DNA from 3 places in the Lysinibacillus sp. FSL K6-0057 genome. Region 2 is predicted to be linked to each of the others. Evidence: riboswitches for the same ligand, from Rfam matches in the RefSeq annotation. Region 2 holds a riboswitch; each other region holds the start of a gene.
What was found. A riboswitch is a leader RNA that binds a small molecule or an ion and turns the genes downstream of it on or off. The one in region 2 is predicted to bind cobalamin.
Positions count from the first base shown of each region.

Region 1: it holds a riboswitch for cobalamin, as region 2 does, so the genes downstream of both, MHB40_RS11495 (hypothetical protein) here and mmgD (citrate synthase) in region 2, are expected to answer to the same signal.
Region 3: it holds a riboswitch for cobalamin, as region 2 does, so the genes downstream of both, MHB40_RS22415 (iron chelate uptake ABC transporter family permease subunit) here and mmgD (citrate synthase) in region 2, are expected to answer to the same signal.

Region 1 is NZ_CP152047.1:2,350,013-2,355,218, forward strand. It holds gene MHB40_RS11490 (hypothetical protein) at 1-1,794, shown strand, start outside; cobalamin riboswitch at 1,918-2,102, shown strand; gene MHB40_RS11495 (hypothetical protein) at 2,329-3,084, shown strand; gene MHB40_RS11500 (translation factor GTPase family protein) at 3,235-5,172, opposite strand.
Region 2 is NZ_CP152047.1:2,541,573-2,546,778, reverse strand. It holds gene prpD (2-methylcitrate dehydratase) at 1-744, opposite strand, end outside; gene mmgD (citrate synthase) at 843-1,964, opposite strand; cobalamin riboswitch at 2,156-2,352, opposite strand; gene MHB40_RS12445 (NUDIX hydrolase) at 2,600-3,085, shown strand; gene MHB40_RS12440 (hypothetical protein) at 3,141-3,422, opposite strand; gene MHB40_RS12435 (hypothetical protein) at 3,432-3,818, opposite strand; gene MHB40_RS12430 (DUF2089 domain-containing protein) at 3,832-4,197, opposite strand; gene MHB40_RS12425 (ATP-binding cassette domain-containing protein) at 4,388-5,194, opposite strand; gene MHB40_RS12420 (ABC transporter ATP-binding protein) at 5,206-5,206, opposite strand, start outside.
Region 3 is NZ_CP152047.1:4,478,766-4,483,971, reverse strand. It holds gene MHB40_RS22425 (YdhK family protein) at 1-75, opposite strand, end outside; gene MHB40_RS22420 (biotin transporter BioY) at 191-787, opposite strand; cobalamin riboswitch at 942-1,130, shown strand; gene MHB40_RS22415 (iron chelate uptake ABC transporter family permease subunit) at 1,275-2,321, shown strand; gene MHB40_RS22410 (heme ABC transporter ATP-binding protein) at 2,327-3,118, shown strand; gene dapF (diaminopimelate epimerase) at 3,174-4,031, shown strand; gene MHB40_RS22400 (SMR family transporter) at 4,122-4,436, opposite strand; gene MHB40_RS22395 (SMR family transporter) at 4,436-4,789, opposite strand; gene MHB40_RS22390 (TetR family transcriptional regulator) at 4,864-5,206, opposite strand, start outside.

The DNA.
Region 1 (5,206 bases), 190 kb from region 2:
CAACAACAAGGACTAGAAGACTTGCATAGACAAGGTATAGAGGCATATACATTACGTGATTTAATTTCGTTGACACCAAGTGCGCCTTTAAAGTTAGAGTCAAGTATTGAAGCGATTAAATACGCTATTTTTTATAATGCGGTGAGCTATAAGCCACTGAATGATTTGTATTATGTTTCATTAAAGCAGCTCATACCGAATCGTATGATTGACAATATCCCTCATTTAGGATTACAAATGCGTAGCGGACTATCTGAGCAACTACAAAACTATGCCAATAAAGCATTGTGGTGGATCGAGCAATTTTTCACTTCGACGCCTCGAATTGAGGCAGGTACGCTTATAGATGAACGTGGTGCTAGAGGCGCACAGGAACAACTGCAATTTATTCTAAGTGATGCAGCTATTCAACAAACCTTACAAGACCAGGCGAGTAACTTAAACAACTTGCAAGAGCGTCAAGTACAGTTAAATGCGCAGTATGATTATAATATCAAGCAAATTAACCAATTGCATGGAGACTTACGCAAAATTCAACAGGCTGAAAGTACGCTATTGAAGGAAAGCGAACTGCATGCCTATGAAAGTCAACAGAAAGCTTTAACAGAGCAATTGTTAGCAATTTATGATGAGCAAGTGGAAATGGAGGCACAGCGGGAAACAGCTAGAAAACATCAGGCAGAACATTTTCAAGAGCTGCAATTGCTAGAGAAGGAGTGCCGCATTTATGAGGAGCTAGGGGCAGTGGCAGAGCAACAAATCCAGTTACAGCAAATGGAACAAATGTTAAAAGAATTACGCAAAACCATTTATGATTCCAAAAGAGAGCATCAGCAATGGACAGAGCAATTGGAGGAGCTGTCCAATGATAAACGTCAACTAAAATTACTAAAACAAAATCATGAATCAGAGCTTGAATTAATAAATAGTAATCTAACAAACTGTCGGCTACGTATGGTGAGAGCGCAAGAAAAAATCGAACAATTAGAGGCTAGCCAAGCAAGTCTAGTAATAAAACTACAGGAATTAGAGCATATTTTACCTGTCGAAGCATGTGTTGTTGATGAATCCATCTCCATTAAATGGTCTGAGGCAAGGTTAATTCATGGTAATGCAGAAAAAGCTGCAGCATTCGAAGCGGCACGCCTAGAAAAGGTCAATATTCATGCTGAAGTAAATTTTGAAAAAATGAAAGAAGATTTTGAGCGTAAAAATGCAGAATTAGCAAGTGCTGAAATACTTCTTGAGCAAAATGCGGGTTTTGCAGCAGATTTAGAAGATAAACTAGAAACGACCATTAATATGTATTTAACAAAGATTAATATGTTGTTCCAAAAGTATATGGATATCTTTCATTTTGAGGGACATATCGAAAAAGAAAGAATAGAAGAGAAGGCAGGGCGTATTAAATACTTGCTTTATGTGAAAGCTCGTAAAATCGGTCATCAGGGTACTATGGAGGATGTCAGCTTAAAAGCGCGAAATGGCAAAGTAGGTAAAGGTGTTTCAGGAGGGGAGGAATCGTTAAGCTCGCTCCTCTTTGCCTTAGCTTTATTGCAAAACCTCTCGATAGCCCCAAGCTATATCGTACTTGATGAGTTTGATAGCGCACTAGATGATGAACGCAAGGACAAAGTATTTCATTTATATGCAAAAGAGTTAAATCGAAAGTTAATTATTTTATCTCCAAAAGCTCATGATAAAACCTATTACGACCATTTTTCCAAGGTATTTGTCATTGAACATAATTCATCTATCCCACAAAGTAGGATTGTTGGTTTCCAAAAGGTGTAGGACCATTTCGGTGAATGAAATTGTGTTTTAAACGAGCAAGAATTGACTTCTAAATGGCACTCCTTTACAATTAATTTTAATACTTTAATAGGAAAACGAGGTATTCTCGTTTCCTTACCAACTGAATAGCGTGTAGTAATAGGTGTAAATTGCGTGCAATTTGCTTAAAAGGGAAGTCGGTGCAAATCCGACACTGTCCCGCAACTGTAAATGTGAGCGACTTTTCAGCAACCACTGTCTTTGGACGGGAAGGAGAAAGGAAGCGATGACCATGAGTCAGGAGACCTGCCTGTTATGAGTACACACCAGTAACCTACGAGGAATAGGAGGTGGCATGTTGACAAAACAGAATGCTCTGTTCGTCACAGTACGTCAAACGCCCATAGTAAATGAAAGGGTTCACAATCGGACTCGTTCACACATACTTAGGGTTTGTTTGGCATTGTGTGATGAAAGAAGATAAAGCGAAGGATTTCCTCAAAACGTAGGGAGTCCTTTTTGTTTTGAAAATATGTACGCAAAGGGGATGCACGTATGACGAATATTCATGTAACGACAACGCTGGAAACGCCTTATGAAGATATGAACATTTGTAAGCAACCACGCACAGAAGTTGCCAAGAAAGCGAAAACAAGAATGGTGGTCGAATCGCTGATCGATCAATTATTAGCAACGAAGCTGATACGCAACGATCGCTTCTTTGAGCAAATCTTATATAATAAAGAAATTATTTGGATACAAAAAGGGGATGTGGACGGTCATCTATTGGCAAAGGCAGCATTAACAGATGAGCTGAAAACAAAGACCAATCATTTTATGATGTATATGCCGACCAATCCGATTGTCTATGAAGTCAATGGGGAAGCGTATCACTTAATTACGCGCATTGATTCAACACGCGCAAAGCCTAACCTTGATCGTCTAACATTGGAGCCAAAGCCTGTTTTAAGTGCCGCTCGTGTCAATGACTTATTATGCTCGATTGTCATGCGCTTTTATGAAACATATTTACACGATTTGGCACCTCACCATGACAAACTCATCGCATTCGTGCAGCAGGAATATGCCCAGTTTATTGAAGCGGTGCAAGCGTTAAATGATTATCACTTCAACTGGCATCCACGCGGCAATGGGCACGAGCTCTTACTGCAATTAATTGATCATCTGCAAATTTTAAAAAGTCACCCAGGCAAGGTACTGATTGATTTTACGAACAAGCATGACTACGTGATAGTAGAACCCGCTTATTTGATGGACAAACCAACAAAGAAAGCTGTCGGTGCACTATAAAAACAAGCCCTCCGTTTTATGGAGGGCTTGCTTTCATTTAAATGCAGGATCGAAATATATTCACGTTCAAGCAAGAAATACTCGCGCTTGAGCGAAGAATACCCGCGGAAGCAAGCAAAACGCCTCCGAGCGAGCAGGCCGACTCCTGCCCTATAAACAATGCATGGCTGCCTGAGCTTCATGCCACGGAACCGTATATCCTTTGCCCTTTGCACAAAAAATACTAGAGGAACTATATTCAGGGTCGGCATTTTTATCGTAGCCAATCTGTGCAATCACTTCCTCTGTATTATGGCACATATCATAGCCATCAAATTGGAGTGTGAGTGCGCCTTTTCCATTTGTATAGGCAGCAAAGGTTGTGCTGTAGCTCATTAAAGTGGCAACGGGCGCGCGACCTGTTAGCACCACATCTGTTTCGGATAATATCGGGTCATCGAATGTGCCTGCTGCTTGCTGAACGTCAGTCATCATGCGGCCGATAAAGTCGTTTGAAGCCTTCATTTTAAAACGATAATAGGGTTCAAGTAGAACATTTTGGGCTTGCTCTAGTCCCTGGCGCAGCGCACGGAAACTAGCTTCTCGGAAATCGCCGCCCGATGTATGTTCATTATGCCCGCGACCTGTTAGAAGCGTAAAATGAACATCTGTTACAGGGAAGCCTGTAAGTAAGCCATGATGATCGCGCTCAAACAGGTGCTTTTCAACAAGGCGCTGATTGCCTACGGATAAATGATCTGCATGACAGGCATTGCTGAAGGTATTGCCGGTTCCACGTGGATTTGGCTCCATTAATAAATGAACTTCCGCATAATGCTTGAGTGGCTCGAAATGGCCATAGCCTGTCACCTTCGTCGCAATGGTCTCCATATATAAAATTTGCGGCTCGCCAAAGGAGACGGCTAATGAAAAACGTCTCATTAATACCTCTGTCAGGACCTCCAATTGAATGACACCCATAATATGGACATGGATTTCCTGGAACTTTTCCTGCCAAACGACACGTAAAGAAGGCTCTTCGGCTTCAATTAAACGGAAAATCTGTAGCACTTCCTTGATATGCTGATCGCCCGCATATTGAACCTTTGCCTGTAGCGTTGGGACAAGCTCATAGGGCTGTGTTAGCGTCGTTGTACCGATTCGATCTCCAATGTTTGCCTGACTCAGCCCTTTCACCGCGAAAATCTCTCCTGCTTCAACCTGTTGAACGGTCTCAAAGCGACTGCCATTATAAAGGCGAATTTCTGTCACTTTTTCCGTCACTTCACCAAATGAAAATTCATCCCGCACATGTAAGGAGCCCTTGACAGCCTTCATAAAGGTTAAACGCTGATGCCCATCATGACGAATTTTAAAAACCTCTCCTTCAAACGGGACATCCTGCTCAAATTGGGTAGCCGTTAACAGGGGAAGCTGGTCAAGAAATTCCTGAATGCCCTCATCCTTTAAGGCAGAGCCTATAAAGCAAGGGAAAGCACATTCGTTTTTAATCATGGCCTGTAGCTGAGCAAGACATGGTTCATGCTCTAATGACTCATTCAGAAAGGCATCCAGCAATTTTTCGTCGCGCTCCGCCAGCCATTCCATGATGCTATTTGACACATAATCTGCTCGCAGCGGTTCATCGACGAACAACACATGCTGAGAGCAATCTTTACGAAGCTGGCTCATGACAGCTCCTACATTTGCTCCTTCACGATCCGTTTTATTGATAAAGAAGAAGGTTGGGACATGGTATTTACGTAAAAGCTGCCACACGGTTTCAGTATGGCCTTGTATCCCTTCGACTGCGCTAATGATAATAATGGCATAATCCATCACACGGATGGCACGCTCCATCTCAGGGGAGAAATCGACATGCCCAGGTGTATCAATCAATGTGTATGTATCATCGCCAATGCTCATGCGACCTTGCTCGGCAAAGATCGTAATCCCACGCCTGCGCTCTAGCTCATGATTATCAAGAAAGGTATCCTGATGATCGACTCGACCACGGGCTTGAATACTATTTGTATGAAAAAGCACTTGCTCAGAGAAGGTCGTTTTCCCTGCATCCACATGCGCCAGTACACCGATTGTTTTGTACATAAGAAATCCTCGTTTCTATAGATTGCTATCTTTT
Region 2 (5,206 bases):
TAAGGCCGTTGCGTAGCCCATTTCGCCTTTCACAGCCATCATCGCTAATTGCACTGCTCTACTTGTTGCATCACCAGCAGCCCATGATTTTCTAGAACCTGTATTCGGTGCATGGCGATATGTTCGTAGGCTTGAATTATCAATCCAGGCATTGGACAATGCATTGACAATTTCCTGATGCGTGCCTCCTAATGCCTTTGTCACAACAGCTGTTGTTGCAATTTTGACAAACAGAACATGATCTAGCCCAACACGATTTAAGCTATTTTCGAGTGCTAAAATCCCTTGTATTTCATGTGCTTGAATCATCATTTCTAAAACATCTTTCACTTTAAGAGGCGCCTTACCCTCTGCCACACGCACGCGACTTAAATAATCTGCCACAGCTAATATGCCACCTAAATTATCAGATGGATGCCCCCATTCAGCCGCAAGCCAAGTATCGTTGTAATCTAACCAACGAATCATACACCCGATATTAAAAGCGCCTTTTACTGGATCAAGAACATAGGAAGTTCCAGGAACACGTGTACCATTAGGAACGACTGTGCCTGGTACTACTGGACCAAGAAGCTTCGTGCATTCAGGATATTGTAAGGCCAAAATGCCACAGCCTAAAGTATCCAATAGAACATAGCGTGCCGTTTCGTATGCCTCTTCACTTGTAATCTTTGTATTTAGTACATAATCCGCAATATCTGTAAGTAATTGATCTGTCTTTGTTATGTCATTTGTTTTAATCATCTATATCTTCCTTTCAAGGCTTAAGTTTGATATACTAGTTTGCTGATGGGCATTGGTCAGAATGCCCATTAGCTTTATGGCGAGTTGTTAAAACTTGATTATACCGACAGTTTTTCAAGGTTATGACGCTCGCCAATATAATTGACACGAGGTCTGAATAATCGATTATTGTCATGCTGCTCAATCACATGGGCACATAAGCCAATTGTTCGTGAGCCAAAGAAGATTGGCGTATAGATTTCAATCGGCAAACCAAGCATGTAGTACACGGGTGCTGCATAATAATCTAAATTTGGATACAACCCTTTCTCCTGTACCATCACTTTTTCACCAGCTTCACACATGTGATATAAGCGATCATCCCCTTGCTCTAAACATAATTTGTGCAAGGCTTCTTTCATAATTTGCGCTCTTGGGTCCATCTTTTTCATATAGACACGGTGGCCAAAGCCCATAATCTTTTCTTTATTTTGTAGCTTGTTTTTCAACAATGCTTCAAAGCCTTCTACTGTTTTGGCTTCAAGAAGCATGTACATGACTGCCTCGTTAGCCCCTCCATGTAAATTCCCTTTCAACGATGCGACAGCTCCCGTTAAAGCGCCATACAAATCAGATTGTGTAGAAGCAATGACACGAGCCGCAAATGTTGAATTTGGCATCTCATGCTCACTATATAAAACGAGTGACTGATCAAAAATTTCTTCTTCTAACGCAGTTGGCTTTCTGCCCGTAATCATGTAATAAAAATTGGCACTATAGGAAAGTTGACTATCCGGCTCGACAACCTCTTGTCCATTTAATACACGATAGCTATTTGCTACGATGTTGGGCATACCTCCTAAAAGTCTATATGCTCGCGATAAATTCATTTCAGTCGAACGATCATTGATGTGCTGATCAAAGCCTGCTAAAGCGGAAATTCCTGTTCTAAGCCCATCCATCGCATGTGTTTCATTGGGCAATAGCTTGAAAATTTGAAATAGCTCTTGAGGAACCTGATAATGAGCTTTCAATTTGTCCTGTAGATCAGCCTGTTGCTCGGTAGTTGGTATTTCTCCATGCAGCAATAAGTAAACAATATCTAAATACGAATATCGCTGAGATAATTCAATCAAGTCATAGCCTCGAATAACTATTTGACTTCCTACAGTGTCTAAAAAAGATAGCTTTGTTTCAGCGGCAATGATTCCATCAAGACCTGGTGAATAATTTAACTCCATTTAATGACAGCCCCTTTGTTTAATTATTCTTGTAAGCGTTACCATTCAAACACGACAGAACAACAAAAAAACAACTCCTATCCCTTTCTAGAAGTTGTTAATCTACAAAAGCATGACAGACCAAAAAAACAGTGAATTTACATGAATTCACAATCATGCAGTAGCTAACACCTCCCTATCCTCGTAGGTCAATTGATGCTTTTTTTCGTGGCAGGTCTCCTGACTTATGATCAACGCTCCCATAACACCTTCCCATTTTGACAAACAAAACAGTGGCTTTGTTTTCGAGCTCCTAAATACAGTTGCGGGACAGTGTTGGACTCTCACCAACTTCCCTTTTAATCAAATAGAATCAGCTCCCATTTGAACCACCAAAATTTAGCATATTCAATTTGTCTTTTTACCTTAACATAGAGTTTTCAAAACAATCAATATAGGTAAAATTCAGAAAAGACTGATTATAAAAAGCTATTTTTCATCTTTGATGAACTATTCTGCGTTTTTTAGCAATATTTTGTACAAAAAAAGATTGTGCATCTATCCCAATACATCCAATTTTAAGCATTACAAGGAAAATAGAGGTTTTTAAAGGAAGAAAGGCGAATCGTTTCTTATGATCTATAGGAGGGACCAATATGGGATATATTACAGAGTTAAGGAAATACATCGGTAGTAGACCAATTATCAGTATTGGGGCGACCATTCTTGTGGGTAACGATGACAAGCAAATTCTCTTTCAACATCGATCAGATACGTTGGATTGGGGATTACCTGGCGGTGCATTGGAACTAAAAGAAACGTTAGAGGAAGCTGCTGCTCGTGAGCTTCATGAAGAAACAGGACTTGTAGCGAATGAATTTGACTTGGTGGGTGTTTTTTCAGGGCCAGATTATTATTTCCAATATCCAAATGGGGATGAGGTCTATACAGTTATTCATCTTTATATTGCGAAAAATGTAAGGGGTATATTGGAGATGAAGGATGATGAGAGCTTGAAACTTACCTATTTCAGTAAAAATGAGCTACCAGATCAACTTGAGAAAAGAACGAAACTGCTATTAAACAATCTGGAAGATACATTGTGGGATTTAGGTAGTTCTTTTGCAAAGGATATTCTTTAAATAACAAAGAGCATGCTTTTTATTCAAACATGCTCTAATCATTCTTTCTTGGGTATTATAGTCTAACCTTAACCTCAGTACCGTCCTGAGCTTTGACATCGACTAGCACGAGCCCTTTATAATTTTGTAGCTCCTTGATAATCGGCTTGAGCATTTCTTTGTCGATGAGCGGAAAGGTAAAGTCTATTTTCTTTTGATCGAAGTATGCCTTTGTCCACTTATTAACTTGTTGCTGAATCCATTTGGAAGTTAAAATGGAGAGGACAATGGTTAACACAGCATAGGGAACAGGGACAGTAAAGCGAACGTCTTTTGCTTTCACTTTTACATGCATCATTCGTCGCCTCTATTCAATGAAGACTGCAACGGTATCTCCGTTTGCCGATTTTATATCTACAATTTGTCCATCTAGTTCATTTTCGATCGCTTCAAGAAGAAGATTGATGTCGATATCTTTCACGTATTTTTCCGATTGTGGAATACTCGCTGCGATGCTGTGTCCAGCCATGAGTACGGCTTTGACAAGTTTAATCGGCAAATTCACCGTGACATTATCATTTTCGGTGGATACAACACGGACCTTTAATGTTTTATCTAAATACTTTGTTTTTTCCACAAATTTGTTTCCTGATTCCTCTTTCTGTTGTAACACTTGAATCAGCTCTGAACCTTTATCCGCATCAATTTTCCCCTCTTGAATCATGGTTAACACTTTCGTAATTTCCTCTTTCATGGTCTATTCCTCCCTATTCGTCTTTTAAAAGCTTTATGGCTTCATCCGTTGTGATTTCACCATTTTCCAACATGCTTACAATTTTTTTCTCGTCTACTTCATTTTTCTTCTTTTGAGCATAGCCAAGGGATGAAATAATGTCGTTTAGCTTGCCTCGAACTGTTGGATACGAAACCCCCAGTTCCTTTTCAACCTCTTTAATGTTTCCTCGACAGGTTAAAAATACTTCCACAAAATGAAGCTGATCGTTTGATAAAGATGCGAGCTTAGATAATTCAAATTCATTTTCAATCGTCGTGTGACAATGAGAACACTGTAACTTGGTAATTTTCAAAGTTTTACTGCAGACAGGGCAATTTGTGATTACTTGATAAGCCATAGTGAACTCCTTCCTTTAAGTTAAGTTGATTATATAACAAAGAATTTAAAGAAGTAAATAATAAAAATTAATTATTTTAATTAAAACATAAATAAAGTTAATTTTACAATTGATATTATTAATTTTATTTCTAAATTACTTTAATAATTAAGAAAACCCCATTTTGAATTTTTCAAAATGGAGTTTCTGTTCAATTTGGTCTATCCTTCTTTTTTCTTTCTCGCGGGTGTGATGGCAAAATAGCATTGTATAATTCTTGTGAAGCGGGATGCTGATATACTCCATCCTTCCCAATCTCCTCCACGAGCTGACCATGCTGCATCACTAGGATGCGATCTGACATAAAACGTGTGGCTTGTAAATCATGTGAAATGAATATATAAGCAAGCTGTAGCTCTTTTTGCAGTGATTGTAATAGTTCTATAATCGTCTTTTGCAAAATCATATCAAGACTACTAATGGCCTCATCTAAAACAATCAGTTTCGGCTTTAATGCAAGAGCTCTAGCGATGTTGACTCGTTGCTGCTGTCCCCCACTTAGCTGTGAGGGATAGTTTTGAGCCATTGCCCACTCTAACTCTACACAGTCTAGTAATTCCCTTACCTTCTGTTGTCGCTCTGCTTTGCTAAAATGCTCGAAATTCAAAAACGGTTCTTCGAGTATTTCGAAAATCGTCTGTTTTGGATTAAATGAATGATAGCTATTTTGAAAAACAGCCTGTAAATTTCTTCGTATCATTTTTTTCTCTTTGCTGGGTGCTTCGTATAAATTGATACCTTGAAAGAGCAGCTCTCCGTTTGTTGGTCGTTCAATCCCTAAAATAATGCGTCCTAATGTGCTTTTTCCAGAACCACTTTGACCGACGATTCCGAGACATTCTCCCTCCTGAAGTGAAAATGACATCTTTTGTAATACAGGAATTTTTTGTCCTCGTTGAAATAGGGCTGGTCTTTGAGCATAATGCATGTCTATATTTTTCACGTCTAGCAACGTCATTTTTTTCACCTC
Region 3 (5,206 bases), 1.9 Mb from region 2:
CTCTGTACAAGCCGATAAACTAATTAGAGCGACTACTGATAATAGTCCGATTGACCATCTTCTATTGAATGTCATGTGATATCCTCCTCACTATTTGCCCTTACTGTAGCAAATAAATGTGCAGAAATGATGGACATGACCTATGAATAAATTTTCCTCTAGTCTGACACGAAAGAAGTGAAGAGATATGTTATTGAATGGGCATGATTTTCAATGTTTTTTGTAATCTATACGCGAAGATACCAGCAAAAATGGCTAAAATAATATCTTTTGGTAGTGGAGGCATCATCCAAAGCCAAGCTAGCTTATAAGAAAAATTCTCTGGCGCACTCGCCCAAAGCTTGTATGCAAAAAACATCCAATTTGTTCCTATCAAATAATTTATAGCCGTTGCTACTAAAGCAGCTACGATAAAGCTTTTCTTTGTCCCGCTTCGTTCCACGATCCACCCTGCAACAAATGCCGCTAAAATAAATGTAATAATAAACCCAAAGGTAGGACTTAAAATTTGACCAATTCCACCACCAAAGCGAGCAAAGACAGGTGCTCCTGCCAAACCCACACACATATAAATTGTACAGGCGAGCGCACCTTTTCTACTACCAAGAATAAGCCCTGCTAAAATCGCAAAAAAGGTTTGAAGCGTAATGGGTACACCACCAACTACCATAAAGGGTGCAAAGGAAGTGATATTAGCACCCACCATCATTAGCGTTGAAAATAATCCAATATAGGTAATGTCGACAGTTCTTAATTTATGATGACTATGTTGTGTAACAGTTGCCATGATTTCACCTCGTTTTAAAAGTTATTACAGCTAGTGTAAAAAACGAAAGTATCTGTGTCAACCTTATTATTAAAATTAGTTAACTCAAATGCTAGATGCATTTCTATGTAGACTAACTATCTATAAAAATGTATGATAGAATCGTCACAATTTTATAACTTCAAATACTATTGGTGTGATATTTTTGAATGTCACTTAAAAGGGAAGTCGGTGGAAGTCCGATGCTGTCCCGCAACTGTAACGAGGAATCCTATAATATTATTTGCCACTGTGTAAGAATGGGAAGGCAATTATAGGATGTTGAATCGAAGCCAGGAGACCTGCCAGTTAGTAATACCTGTAATGCCCACGAGGATGCAAGCAATTACGGACAATAGCTGGATATTTTCTGACTTTGTTTAATCTAGGGTATTTCTATGTGTATTTTCGCATGGAATACCTTTTTTTATTGCTTCATTCATCAATATTCAGTAGGAGTTTAAAACAGATGAATAAAAAATTTATGTTATTTTCCTTTGTACTTTTCATGGTATTAATTGTTTCAATGACATTTGCTGTAATGGTTGGCTCTGTTTCAGTTACACCATTATATGTATGGAAAGTTATTCTTTCTAAAATTCCTTTTATACAAAATGCTATCGAACAAGATTGGAGTCGCTCACAGGAAATCATCATTTGGCAAATAAGAGCACCTCGTGTTTTGCTAGCTGCTATTGTTGGAGCGGGGTTAGCCATTGCGGGGGCAGCGATTCAGGCGCTTGTACGAAATTCCATTGCTGACCCGTATATTCTAGGAATTTCTTCAGGGGCAGCTGTCGGAGCTACTTCTGTAATTATTTTAGGGGCCTTTTCATTTTTAGGGATTTACGCTCTGTCAGTATCCGCATTTCTTGGGTCATTACTTGCCATTGCACTTGTTTTTTTCTTATCACGTGTTGGTGGACGTGTCTCTATTTTCCGCTTGCTATTGGCAGGTATGGCTGTGTCCTTTATCTTAACGGCTATCTCTAACTTTATTTTAATGATGTCAAAGCAAGAAGGGGCTTTAAAGGCTGTTATGTTTTGGATGCTAGGTAGTTTAGCTGGAGCTAAATGGAATAATATTGTGATTCCAGCTTTCGTATTCTTCGTTGTATTTGGGCTACTGTGGCTACACTATCGCAATTTAAATTTATTATTACTGGGGGAAGAGGCGGCAGTGACATTAGGCGTGAATCTTCAGCAATTTCGTATCCAGCTAATATTACTCGTTTCTCTGTTAACAGGTGTGCTTGTCGCAGTTAGTGGTTCTATTGGATTTGTGGGATTAATTATTCCCCATATTGTGCGATTAATTGTGGGCTCAAACTATAAATATGTAATACCTATTAGTGCTTTAATAGGTGGAATATTCTTAGTGTGGGCAGATGCCTTTGCTCGAATCATCATCGCTCCTCAGGAAATGCCAATTGGTATTATTACAGCTTTTTGTGGAGGACCATTTTTCATTTGGCTACTCCGTCGTAACAACTATTCTTTCGGTGAAGGAGATTAATTTCCATGACATTAGAAGCGAAACAAGTATCATTCTCCATTTACGATCAGCGTATACTACATGATGTAAGTATTCAAATAAAAGAAAAGCAATTTGTTGGATTAATTGGCCCTAATGGAAGCGGAAAATCAACATTGTTAAAAAATATGTATCGTCTCCTAAAACCCGAAAGCGGTACGGTATTATTAAATGAGCAGGATATTTTAAAGCAAACAAGTAAAGCAATTGCAAAAAATTTGGCCGTTGTTAGCCAAGAAACACCCGTTTTATTTGATTTCACTGTGCATGATTTAGTCAGTATGGGGAGAACGCCACATAAAAAGCTATTAGAGCTTGATCAAGAGCAAGATTTCCAAATTGTTAAAGATGCTCTTAGACAAACGGGTATATCTCATTTAGAGAAACGAAGCTTTAGCTCTCTTTCAGGAGGCGAGAAAAAGCGCGTAATGGTTGCACGAGCACTCGCTCAACAAGCACAGGTACTAATATTAGATGAGCCGACGAATCATTTAGATATTCAACATCAACTTCAACTCATGGATTTAATTCAGACCTTACATTTAACCGTAGTGGCAGCTTTGCATGACTTGAATATCGCTGCTATGTACTGCGATCAAATTTACGTTTTACAGCAAGGGCGGATCGTTTGTCATGGTACACCAGAGGAAGTGCTGACGCCAGCATTGTTGCAAGATGTATTTGGTGTCTTTGCCGATATTCAAACACACTCACTGACAGGTAAGCCTTATCTCACATATGTCCCTGACCAATTTGCGAAGAAGGTCAGCCAAGTTTAGGAAAGCAAGATCTTCTATTTAAATACATATAACATCCTTTATAGGGAGTGACTGTATGCAAATAGCCTTTACGAAAATGCATGGTATTGGCAACAGCTATATCTATCTTGATCTTTTTCAATATGATTACAAGGAAGATATCTTTTTTGAATTGGCTCAGAAAATGGCCAATGTTCATACAGGTATTGGCTCAGATGGATTAATTATTATCCAACCATCCAAAATTGCTGACTGTTGTATGCGTATTTTTAATAAAGATGGCTCTGAGGGGACAAATTGCGGTAATGGTCTTCGCTGTGTTGCTAAGTATATCTTTGACCGTCATATTATGCGAAAAGAGCTAATTACGATTGAAACAAAATCCGGAATTATGCTGGCACAGGTAGTGGTTCAAAACAATAGTGTTATAGAAGTGATTGTCGATATGGGCAAACCTCTCTTATTGCGCAAAGACATTCCGATGCTAGGAAACCCAAATGAACATGTCATCAATGAGGTATTTCCGTTACCCCAACAATCTCTTTTGGTAACGGCGTTGTTTTTGGGGAATCCAAATGCCGTCATTTTTGTGAATGCTATAGAACAGGCACCACTAAAAACATTAGGGGGGATTATAGCAAATGATGTGAGATTTCCTCATCATAGCAATGTTGAATTCGTAGAGGTCGTTCATGCGAAAGCATTAAAATGCCGAGTTTGGGAGCGAGGTTCAGGTATAACAGAGGCATGTGGGACAGGTGCTTGTGCAGCGGTAGTGGCTGCTATATTAAATGGTTTTTGTCAGAAGGAAGAAGAGATAGTAGTCCAACTTAGTGGTGGTGATTTAGTCATACGATGGGCCGAAAATGACCATATCTGGATGCGTGGTCCAGCAGAGTTTATTGCGGATGGAATCTACGAATTTTTATCTTAATTACTTCAATACTTCTTCGCCATGCCATATTAAATAAAATGAATAAAGGACGCCTCCGATTTAAGAGTGGCGTCCTTTATTGTAGAAACATTAAGATACTGCTTTTAAGCCTGCTACACCTATGATAATCGCTAGGATACTAATAATACGTGATAGATTTTTGGATTCACCAAAGAAAATGATATTTACTAGCACAGCTCCAACAGTGCCAATTCCTACCCATACTACATAGGCAATACTTAACTGTAAATAGTTGAAAGATGCATATAAAAGAGCAAAGGACACACCAAAGCCACCAATATATAAAATAAAGTTTCGTATTGTTTTATGCTGACTATAGAAGCGTAAGCCGATTACACCTATAATTTCAGACAATGCAGCTAAAATAATAAATACCCAACCCATTATACATTCGCTCCTTTCGTTTGATCTTGCTCTTTAGAGGAATTATCCGCTAATTTTAGACCAATCACACCTAATATTAAAATAAACATAAACAGTCCTTTAATGGCATTAAACTCTCCTTCGAAAATGAAAATATCCATTAATGTAGTACCGATTGCACCTGCTCCGGCGAAAATAGCATAGACTGTTCCAGTAGGTAAGCTCTCACAAGCCTTCGATAAGAAGTGAAAATCTATAGCAATGATTGTCACAATAATTATCCAGTGCCACCATGAGCTTGCAACATTAAAGCCAAATACCCAAAGCAATTCAAATAAACTTGTTAATACGACGTACATCCATTCTTTTTTCATCATTAAAATCCTTTCATGGGATAAGATTAAATGACTGACGTTCAGTCATTTTTAGAATAAAAGAGAACGTCACTTTATGGGTGACGTAGGCCAAGTGCATGATATAGGAAATCGATAAGCTCCAGCTTGAGCAATTTCATTGTTTCATCCTTGCTATCATCAAATAAATAAATTTGTTCGGCAGCAGATTCAATTAGACCAATCATCAGTTTAGCTGAACGAGTTGGATCAATAGAATCACGTATCATTCCTTGTTGCTGGCCAGATAGTAAGAAATGACTCATCCAGTCATAATAGGGAGCATAGATACTTTCCCATTCTTTTAAATGCTCTGTTTGTGCAATACCCGCATAAATAAGGGCAACGATATCTCCATATTCTTTCGTTATTAAGAAAACCATTTCCACAACCTCTTCA